One region of the Pseudoflavonifractor sp. SW1122 genome, then DNA from elsewhere that is predicted to be linked to it. Evidence: a T-box and tRNA genes for the amino acid it is inferred to sense, from the RefSeq annotation. Region 1 holds a T-box; the other holds one or more tRNA genes.
The links. The T-box of region 1 lies ahead of E0L15_RS09935 (valine--tRNA ligase). A T-box ahead of a tRNA ligase gene usually reads a tRNA of that ligase, here a tRNA-Val.

Region 1 (4,415 bases):
GCCCGGTCCTTCTCGGCGGCCACCACGTGCTCGGGGGCCTTGTTTAGGAAGCCAGGGTTGGACAGCTTGCCTTCCAGGCCCTTGAGCTCACCCTTCTTTTTGCCCAGGTCCTTCTCCAGGCGGGCCTTCTCCTTGGCCAGATCCACCAGCTCGGCCAGAGGCATATACAGCTTGGCCATGTGGGTGATGTCGCACACCATGCCGGCGGTGTCGGTGAGGTCCTCTTTCTGGACGGTGACAGAGGAGCACCAGGCCAGACGCTTCAGGTGGGCCTCGCCGGAGGCGAAGATATCCGCCTCGTTGGTGATGATGGTGAGAGCGGCCTTCTTGGAGGGGGGCACGTTCATCTCGGAGCGGCGGGCGCGGATGGCACGGATGACGTCCATGACGGCCTCCATGGACTCCTTGGCCTTTACATCTGCCCAGGCGGGATCGGCCTTGGGCCAGGACTGGAGCATGAGGAAGTCGCCCTGGTGGGGCAGAGCCTGCCAGATCTCCTCGGTGATGAAGGGCATGAAGGGGTGGAGGAGCTTGAGGGTCTCGGTGAGGACGTACACCAGCACCTGCTGGGCCTGCACCTTGGCGGCCTCGTCCTCGCCCTGGAGGCGGGCCTTGGTCAGCTCGATATACCAGTCGCAGTAGTCGCTCCAGATGAAGTCGTAGACCTTGGCGGAGGCCACGCCCAGCTCATAGGCTTCCATGTTCTCGGTGACCTCGCCTATGACCTCGCCCAAGCGGCAGAGAATCCACTTGTCCTCCGGCTCCAGGGTGTCGGGCAGCTGGTTCTCGGTGATGGTCAGGTTCATCATCACGAAGCGGCTGGCGTTCCAAATCTTGTTGGCGAAGTTACGCATGGCCTCACACTTCTCCACGTAGAAGCGCATGTCGTTGCCAGGGCTGTTGCCGGTGATGAGGTTGAAGCGCAGGGCGTCGGCACCGTACTTCTCCGCCATCTCCAGGGGGTCGATGCCGTTGCCCAGGCTCTTGGACATCTTGCGGCCCTTGTCGTCCCGCACCAGGCCGTGGATGAACACGGTGTGGAAGGGCGTCTTACCGGTGTGTGCGCAGCCGGAGAAGATCATCCGGGCCACCCAGAAGAAGATGATGTCGTAGCCGGTGACCAGCACGTCGGTGGGGTAGAAGTACTTGAAGTCCTCGCTGTTCTCATCCGGCCAGCCCAGAGTGGAGAAGGGCCACAGGGCGGAGGAGAACCAGGTGTCCAGCACGTCCTCTTCCTGGGTGATGTGCTTGGAGTGGCAGTGCTCGCACTCGGTGGGGTCAGTCTCGGACACGGTGATGTGGCCGCACTCGGAGCAGGTCCAGGCGGGAATCTGGTGGCCCCACCACAGCTGACGGGAGATGCACCAGTCGTGGACGTTCTCCATCCAGTTGGTGTAGGTCTTGGTGAAGCGCTCGGGGACGAACTTGGTCTCGCCGTCCCGCACCACCCGCAGGGCCTCCTCGGCCAGGGGTCCCATCTTCACAAACCACTGGGCGGAGATGATGGGCTCCACGTCGGTGCCGCAGCGGTAGCAGGTGCCCACGTTGTGCTGGTGGTCCTCGATTTTCTCCAGCAGGCCCAGCTCGTCCAGGTCAGCCACAATGGCCTTGCGGGCCTCGTAGCGCTCGAGCCCCTGATACTTGCCGCCGTTTTCATTGACCACGCCGTGGTCGTCCAGCACTCGGATGGACTCCAGGTTGCACCGCAGACCTACCTCGAAGTCGTTGGGGTCGTGGGCGGGGGTCATCTTCACGCAGCCGGTGCCGAACTCCATGTCCACATACTCGTCGGCCACAATGGGAATTTCACGGTTGACCAGGGGCAGCAGGCACTTCTTGCCGATGAGGTCCTTGTACCGCTCGTCGTTGGGGTTGACGGCCACGCCGGTGTCGCCCAGCATGGTCTCAGGACGGGTGGTGGCCACGATGACATAGCGGCCCTCTTCACCCACGATAGGATAGCGCAGGTGCCACAGGTGGCCGGGCTTGTCCTGGTACTCCACCTCGGCATCGGACAGGGCGGTGACGCAGTGGGGGCACCAGTTGACGATGCGGCTGCCCTTATAGATGAGGCCCTTCTTGTACAGGGAGACAAACACATGGCGCACGGCCTTGGACAGGCCCTCGTCCATGGTGAACCGGGAGCGGTCCCAGTCACAGGAGGCGCCCATCTTCTTCTGCTGGGCCACGATGCGGTTGCCGTACTGCTGCTTCCAGTCCCACACCCGCTCCAGGAACTTCTCCCGACCCAGGTCGTGGCGGGACAGGCCCTCCTTCTTGCGCAGCTCCTCCTCCACCTTGATCTGGGTGGCGATGCCGGCGTGGTCGGTGCCGGGCACCCACAGGGCGGCGTAGCCCTGCATCCGCTTGAAGCGAATGAGAATGTCCTGGAGGGTGCAGTCCATGGCGTGGCCCATGTGCAGCTGTCCGGTGACGTTGGGGGGCGGCATGACGATGGTGAAGGGCTTCTTGTCCGGGTCACGGTGCCCGGCAAAGCAGCCGTTCTTCTCCCACATTTCGTAGATGCGGCCTTCCACCTCTTGAGGTTCGTAGACCTTGGGCAGTTCTTTCTTCATAACAACACTCCTTGTCTTTGTGGGGCAACAACTTTTGCAAAAAAAGTTCGCCCCAAGTCGTAGACTCAGGGCGAACGGAAAATGTCCGCGGTACCACCTGAATTCGAGCCGAGAGGTTCGGCCCGCACTCTTTTCCCACTGACGTAGGGACACGGCGGCATTTACTCTTTAGGTTCAACGCCGCAGCTCCGGGACCACCTTCCCCACACTCTCTGCCATGCCTTGCACCAAACCGGCATCTCTCTGAACCAGAAGCGGGTGGGTACTCCTTCCCATCACAGCTATTGTACCGTAACAGTATATGCAAAATCGGGAGCGTTGTCAAGGAAAAGCCCCCGCCTGAGAAAATCAGGCGAGGGCTGAGAAAAGTGGAAGGTTACTTCATCAGGGAGCACACCAGCTGAGTGTAAGCGGCGGCATCCTCAATGGGCAGGCCTGCAATGAGCAGGGCCTGGTGGTAGAGCACCTGTACATAGGTGGCGGCCTTCTCCTTGTCGCCGCTGTCCACAGCGGTGCGCAGAGCGGCAAAGGCGTCGGAGTTGGGGTTGAGCTCCAGCACCCGCTCCGCCTTCATCGTGCCGGCCTGGGCGCCCTCCATGCGGGAGAAATACTTCTCCATCTCCAGGGACATGGGGCCGTCGGCAGTCATGCAAACGGGAGCGGACTTGAGGATCTTGGAGATACGGGCCTCCTTGATCTTGTCCCCCAGGGTCTCCTTGACGAAGTCCAGCACAGCTTTACTCTCCTCGGCCTGCTTCTCCTGCTGGGCCTTCTCCTCGTCGGTCTCAGGCAGGGCGTCGGGGTCGGACACGGACTTGATTTTCTTGCCGTCCACCTCGGCCAGAGCCTGCATGACAAACTCGTCCACCTCTTCGGTGAGGCAGAGAATCTCGAAGCCACGGTCGGCCACACGCTCCACCTGGGGCAGGGAGGCGGCCTGGGCGGCGGAGTCGGCGCAGACGTAGTAGATATACTCCTGGCCCTCCTTCATCCGCTCCACATACTCGGCCAGAGAGGTGAGCTTGTCCGAGGCGGTGGACCCGAACAGCAGCAGATCCCGCAGCAGGTCCTTCCTGGCTCCGTACTGGTCCACCACGCTGTACTTGAGCTGGCGGCCGAAGGCAGCCCAGAACTTCTCGTAGGTCTCCCGGTCGTCCTTCATCATCTTGGCCAGCTCGTTTTTGATCTTCTTCTCCAGAGCGGTGGCGATGATCTTCAGCTGACGGGTGTGCTGGAGCATCTCACGGGAGATGTTCAGAGAGAAGTCGGGGGAGTCCACCACGCCCTTGACGAAGCGGAAGCAGTCGGGGAGCAGATCGGCGCACTTGTCCATGATGAGCACGCCGGAGGAGTACAGCTGCAGCCCCTTCTCATACTCCCGGGTGTAGAAGTCAAAGGGAGTCTGGCCGGGGATGAACAGCAGGGCTTTGTAGGTGACGGTGCCCTCGGAAGAGGTGGTGATGGTGGCCAGGGGAGCTTGCCAGTCCATGAACTTCTCCTGATAGAAGCGGTCGTACTCCTCCTGCTCCACCTTGGAGCGGGGGCGCTGCCACAGAGGCACCATGGAGTTGATGGTCTTCTCCTCCTGCACCGTCTCCCACTCGGGCTTGTAGTCCTCGGGGGCGTCGGCGGGCTTCTCCTTCATGCGGTAGTCCTCCACCACCATGCGGATGGGGTGGCGGATGTAGTCGGAGTACTTCTTGATGAGGCTCTGGAGGTGGTTGCTGTCCAGATACTCGTCGTAGTTCTCCTCCTCGGTGTTGTCCTTGATGGTCATGATGACCTGGGTGCCCCAGCCCTCCATCTCACAGGGGGTGATGGTGTAGCCGTCTACGCCGG
Region 2 (4,415 bases), on a different contig from region 1:
CACTCTAGATTATCCCACTGGCCTATACAATTTACAATTGACAAACAGCACAAAACATTTGGGCCATTTTTTAGAGAAAGTGCCGAACCAACTTCGGCAATACGCCGACACAGGCGGAAGGAATTGGAATTGAATTTTACAAAAAACACGCAGCCGTCTCCGTTTGGAGGCGACTGCGTGGAAAAAATGGGAATTCAGCGGGAGATGAGGTACAGATTTGCCTTGACCTCCCGGTCCCGGGGGCCGTTGGGGCTGGTGCACAGGGTGGTGACTTGGTGGAAGCCGGTGGACTGGCAGATCTGCTCCAACAGGGCGGATTGGTCCAAATAGACGGGCAAAGACACCACCACACGCCCCTCCTGCTCCAGCAGCGGGTCGTTCTCCAATACCTCCAGCTCTCCCCGGGTGGTGTTGAGAATGAGGGAGTGGTGGTAGAGCATCATTTCCGGTAAAAATTTCATGTGGTTGAAGTAGTTGTCGTTGACCACCACGAAGGGGACATCGTGGTAGGTGCGGGCCGCATCCAGGTAGGCGGCGTAGCCGGGATAAAGGCCGTTGGGGGTGGAGGTGGCCAGCCCCAGCAGCACCAGTCCGGCGGCAACCCCGGTGAGCATCCGGGTCTTGTATGGGAAGTCCCACACCAGTCCCGCCACCAGAAACACCCCCAGCACCATCAGGGGGAGCATGGGCATGAGATAGCGCAGCTCCTGGAAGGAGGTAAACTTCACCGTCACCAGGAAAAAGCCCAGGGTGGGCAGGAAGGTGAGGAGCAAGTAAAACCGCTGAGGGCCTGGGCTGCGGCGGAAGGCCACCACGGCCAGGGCCGCCACCCCCACGGATACCACCACAAAGAGGGCCAGGGGCAGGGAGAAGGCCCGGGCCAGGTGGCCCAAATCCTCCACCAGGTGGTCCCAGTATCCGCCCTGGGACAGGTTGGAGATGCCCCGGTCGCTGTGGAGCAGGTGGTCCAGGCAGGGTGGGAACAGGTAGATGCCCACCGCCCCATACAAGCCGTGGGACAGGGCAAAGCCCAGCCCGGTGCGCCACCGTTTTTGCCAGAGCATGGCCCCCAGGGTGACCAGGAAGAGGAACGCGGCATAGACGGCAAAGAAGTACTGGGTGAGAAAGCCCAGCACGCAGATGAGGCCGAAGCGCAGCCACCGCCACACGTTCCAGGTAAAGCCGCTGCGGTAGAACTCCACGCAGGAGTCCACATACAGCAGCACAAAGAGGGTCAGCAGCATGTACATCCGCTGAAGGAGCACCATGGACAGGGTGCCCATGCACAGCCCGTAGAGGAGAAGGGCAGGCACCCGAAACCGCTCCAGCCCCATGCGGCGCAAAAGAGAGAGCAGCACCAGGCAGCTGGCCAGCAGGGCAGGGAGGTTAATGAGAAAGACGGTGTACTTGGAAAACCCGCCCCCCAGCAGCAGGGCGGAGAAGTGGACCAGGATATAGAAGAGGGGCGGGTGGTTATCCAGCTCCTGGTTGCGGTAGATGGAGTGGAAGTTGAAGTAGTTCTCCGGGGTGAGGGTGACAAAATCCCGCACTTCCTGGGATGTTTTCCACACGGGGGTGCCGTGTTCCGGCATGAGGTTGTCCTCATAGGCGGTGAGCAGGCCGTTGCCGGGATTGACGGCGGAGGCGATGGTGTACACCTCGTCCTCGTGAAAGCCCACCTTTTGGGTCTGGTACAAGCAGGCCACCAGGGCAATCACCGCCAGCAGCAGGACAATCACCGCGTGTTTGCGCCAAAGGGAAGAGAATTTCATAGGGACCTCCCATCCGAGGATTGAAAAGGAAAAAAACCGAACGCATAAGCGTTCGGTTTTTCTGGTGGAGACTACAGAACTCGAATCTGTGACCTCTTGCGTGTGAAGCAAGCGCTCTACCGGCTGAGCTAAGCCTCCATATATGGTGACCCGTACGGGACTCGAACCCGTGTTACCGCCGTGAAAGGGCGGTGTCTTAACCGCTTGACCAACGGGCCATGTTGCCCACAGCGGGCGCTAGGTTGGGTTCCCGGAGTGGCGGCCATTGCCGCCTCTCCGGGTGGTAGCGGCAATGTGATTCGAACACATGACACTACGGGTATGAACCGTATGCTCTAGCCAACTGAGCTATGCCGCCGTAAGTCGTACCCAACAGGGCAAGAGATAGTATACCCACTTTGTCCTAAAATGTCAACACCTTTTTTCAAAAAAGTTTCAAAAAATTGCGCAGCACAACATCTTGTATGCCATCATGGCATTCTCCCATGATATGGAGCTTTCAGGCTGGCCAGCCTGGGGACGCGCTCCGCTGGGCCCCATTTCTCCCCGATGAGAAATGGGGGAAAGAATCGCCAAAGGCGGGGCCTTCCCCCGCCTTGTGGAATCCACCCCGCGGTACTAGGTGTCCCTGCGTCCTCCTGTTTTCGGCCCTTAGCCCGGTGGGGTCACATAGATGGCATAAAACTTCTACAGAACATACCTACTTCTCTGAAACATAATCCTTCTACCCCCAGGGCCTTATCCTGGTGTACCGCTGTTCCCAGCGATCGGCGGCGGGAACGCCGCTTCTCCAGGGTAGGCCCGGACGTGAAAACCACCCAGCCATAGGGCCAGTTGCCAGGATAGCCTGGTGTGGTGCAGGAGCAGGAGCCACAGCAAGGGTGACGGGCCGAACCTAGGCTTGACGCAGTTCCAGCCTCGTACCCCAGGGAGGTCCTTAGGGGGGAACGCCCTAAGCGGGTTTTGGTTCCTTTTGACCGAGCAAAAGGAACCCCCAGCGGGAAGCGTCCCCACCAGGCTGGCAAGCCGGATACAGGGGCGGTTAGAAGAACCCCCTCTCGTCTGCCCGACGGCAGACAGCTGCCCTCGCCAGGGGAAAAGCTACGCCTGAGACACAGTAAAAAGGCAAGCTTTTTGCAAAAAGACCGGGAGACACCAACGTCTCCCGGTCTTTTCAATCAAATAGCCTGTCTTAGTAAGCCAGCTTGGCGTCCAGCCAGGCCTTCAGCTCGGAAATGGGCACCCGCACCTGCTCCATGGTGTCGCGGTCCCGGATGGTGACAGCGTGGTCGGCCTCCTCGGTGTCGCTGCCCACGGTCTGGAAGTCCACGGTGACACAGTAGGGAGTGCCGATCTCGTCCTGGCGGCGGTAGCGCTTGCCGATGGAGCCAGCGTCGTCGAAGTCCACCATGAAGTACTTGGACAGCTCGGCCTGAATCTCACGGCCCTTGTCAGACAGCTTCTTGGACAGGGGCAGCACAGCCACCTTGTAGGGGGCCAGAGCGGGGTGGAGGCGCAGCACGGTGCGCACGTCGTCCTTGCCGTTTTTGTCCTGACCCACCACTTCCTCGTCGTAGGCGTCCACCAGGAAGGCCAGAGTCACACGGTCGGCGCCCAGAGAGGGCTCGATGACGTAGGGGATATAGTGCTCGTTCTTCTCCTGGTCGAAGTAGGTCATGTCCTTGCCGGAGGTGTTCTGGTGGGCGGTGAGGTCGAAGTTGGTGCGGCTGGCCACGCCCCACAGCTCGCCCCAACCGAAGGGGAAGACGAACTCGAAGTCGGTGGTGGCGTTGGAGTAGTGGGAGAGCTCCTCGGGGTCGTGGTCACGCAGGCGCAGATTCTCGTCCTTCACGCCCAGGTCCAGCAGCCACTTGTGGCAGAAGTCTTTCCAGTAGGCAAACCACTCCAGCTCGGTGCCGGGGGTGCAGAAGAACTCCAGCTCCATCTGCTCAAACTCACGGGTACGGAAGGTGAAGTTGCCGGGGGTGATCTCGTTGCGGAAGGACTTGCCGATCTGGCAGACACCAAAGGGCAGCTTGCGGCGGGTGGTGCGCTGGACGTTCTGGAAGTTGACAAAGATGCCCTGGGCGGTCTCGGGGCGCAGATACACGGTGTTCTTGGCGTCCTCGGTGACACCCTGGAAGGTCTTGAACATCAGGTTGAACTGGCGGATATCGGTCCAGTTGTGCTTGCCGCAGGAGGGGCAGGGGATCTGGTGCTCGTCCACAAAGGCCTTCATCTCAGCCTGGCTCATGGCGTCCACGGGCTTGCCCAGCTCGAAGTTGTTCTCCTGGCACCAGTCCTCAATGACCTTGTCGGCACGGAAGCGCTCCTTGCACTCCTTGCAGTCCATGAGGGGGTCGGAGAAGCCGCCCACGTGGCCGGAGGCCACCCACACCTGGGGATTCATGAGGATGGCGCAGTCCAGACCCACGTTGTAGGGGTTCTCCTGGACGAACTTCTTCCACCAGGCCTTCTTGACGTTGTTCTTCAGCTCCACGCCCAGGGGGCCGTAGTCCCAAGTGTTGGCCAGGCCGCCGTAGATCTCAGAGCCGGAGAAGATGAAGCCGCGTCCCTTACAGAGGTTTACAATCTTCTCCATGGTTTTCTCGGTGTTCTTCATGTGTTACACTCCTTCATTCA

Region 2: it has a tRNA-Val gene. The T-box ahead of E0L15_RS09935 (valine--tRNA ligase) is inferred to sense a tRNA for this amino acid. The anticodon was not compared.

The regions. Positions count from the first base shown of each region.
Region 1 covers NZ_SJOS01000048.1:8,082-12,496, reverse strand. The annotation lists gene E0L15_RS09935 (valine--tRNA ligase) at 1-2,576, opposite strand, end outside; T-box leader at 2,640-2,864, opposite strand; gene htpG (molecular chaperone HtpG) at 2,953-4,415, opposite strand, start outside.
Region 2 covers NZ_SJOS01000059.1:4,641-9,055, reverse strand. The annotation lists gene E0L15_RS10870 (hypothetical protein) at 195-1,772, opposite strand; tRNA gene E0L15_RS10865 (tRNA-Val) at 1,835-1,910, opposite strand; tRNA gene E0L15_RS10860 (tRNA-Glu) at 1,916-1,990, opposite strand; tRNA gene E0L15_RS10855 (tRNA-Met) at 2,054-2,130, opposite strand; gene E0L15_RS10850 (glycine--tRNA ligase) at 2,965-4,395, opposite strand.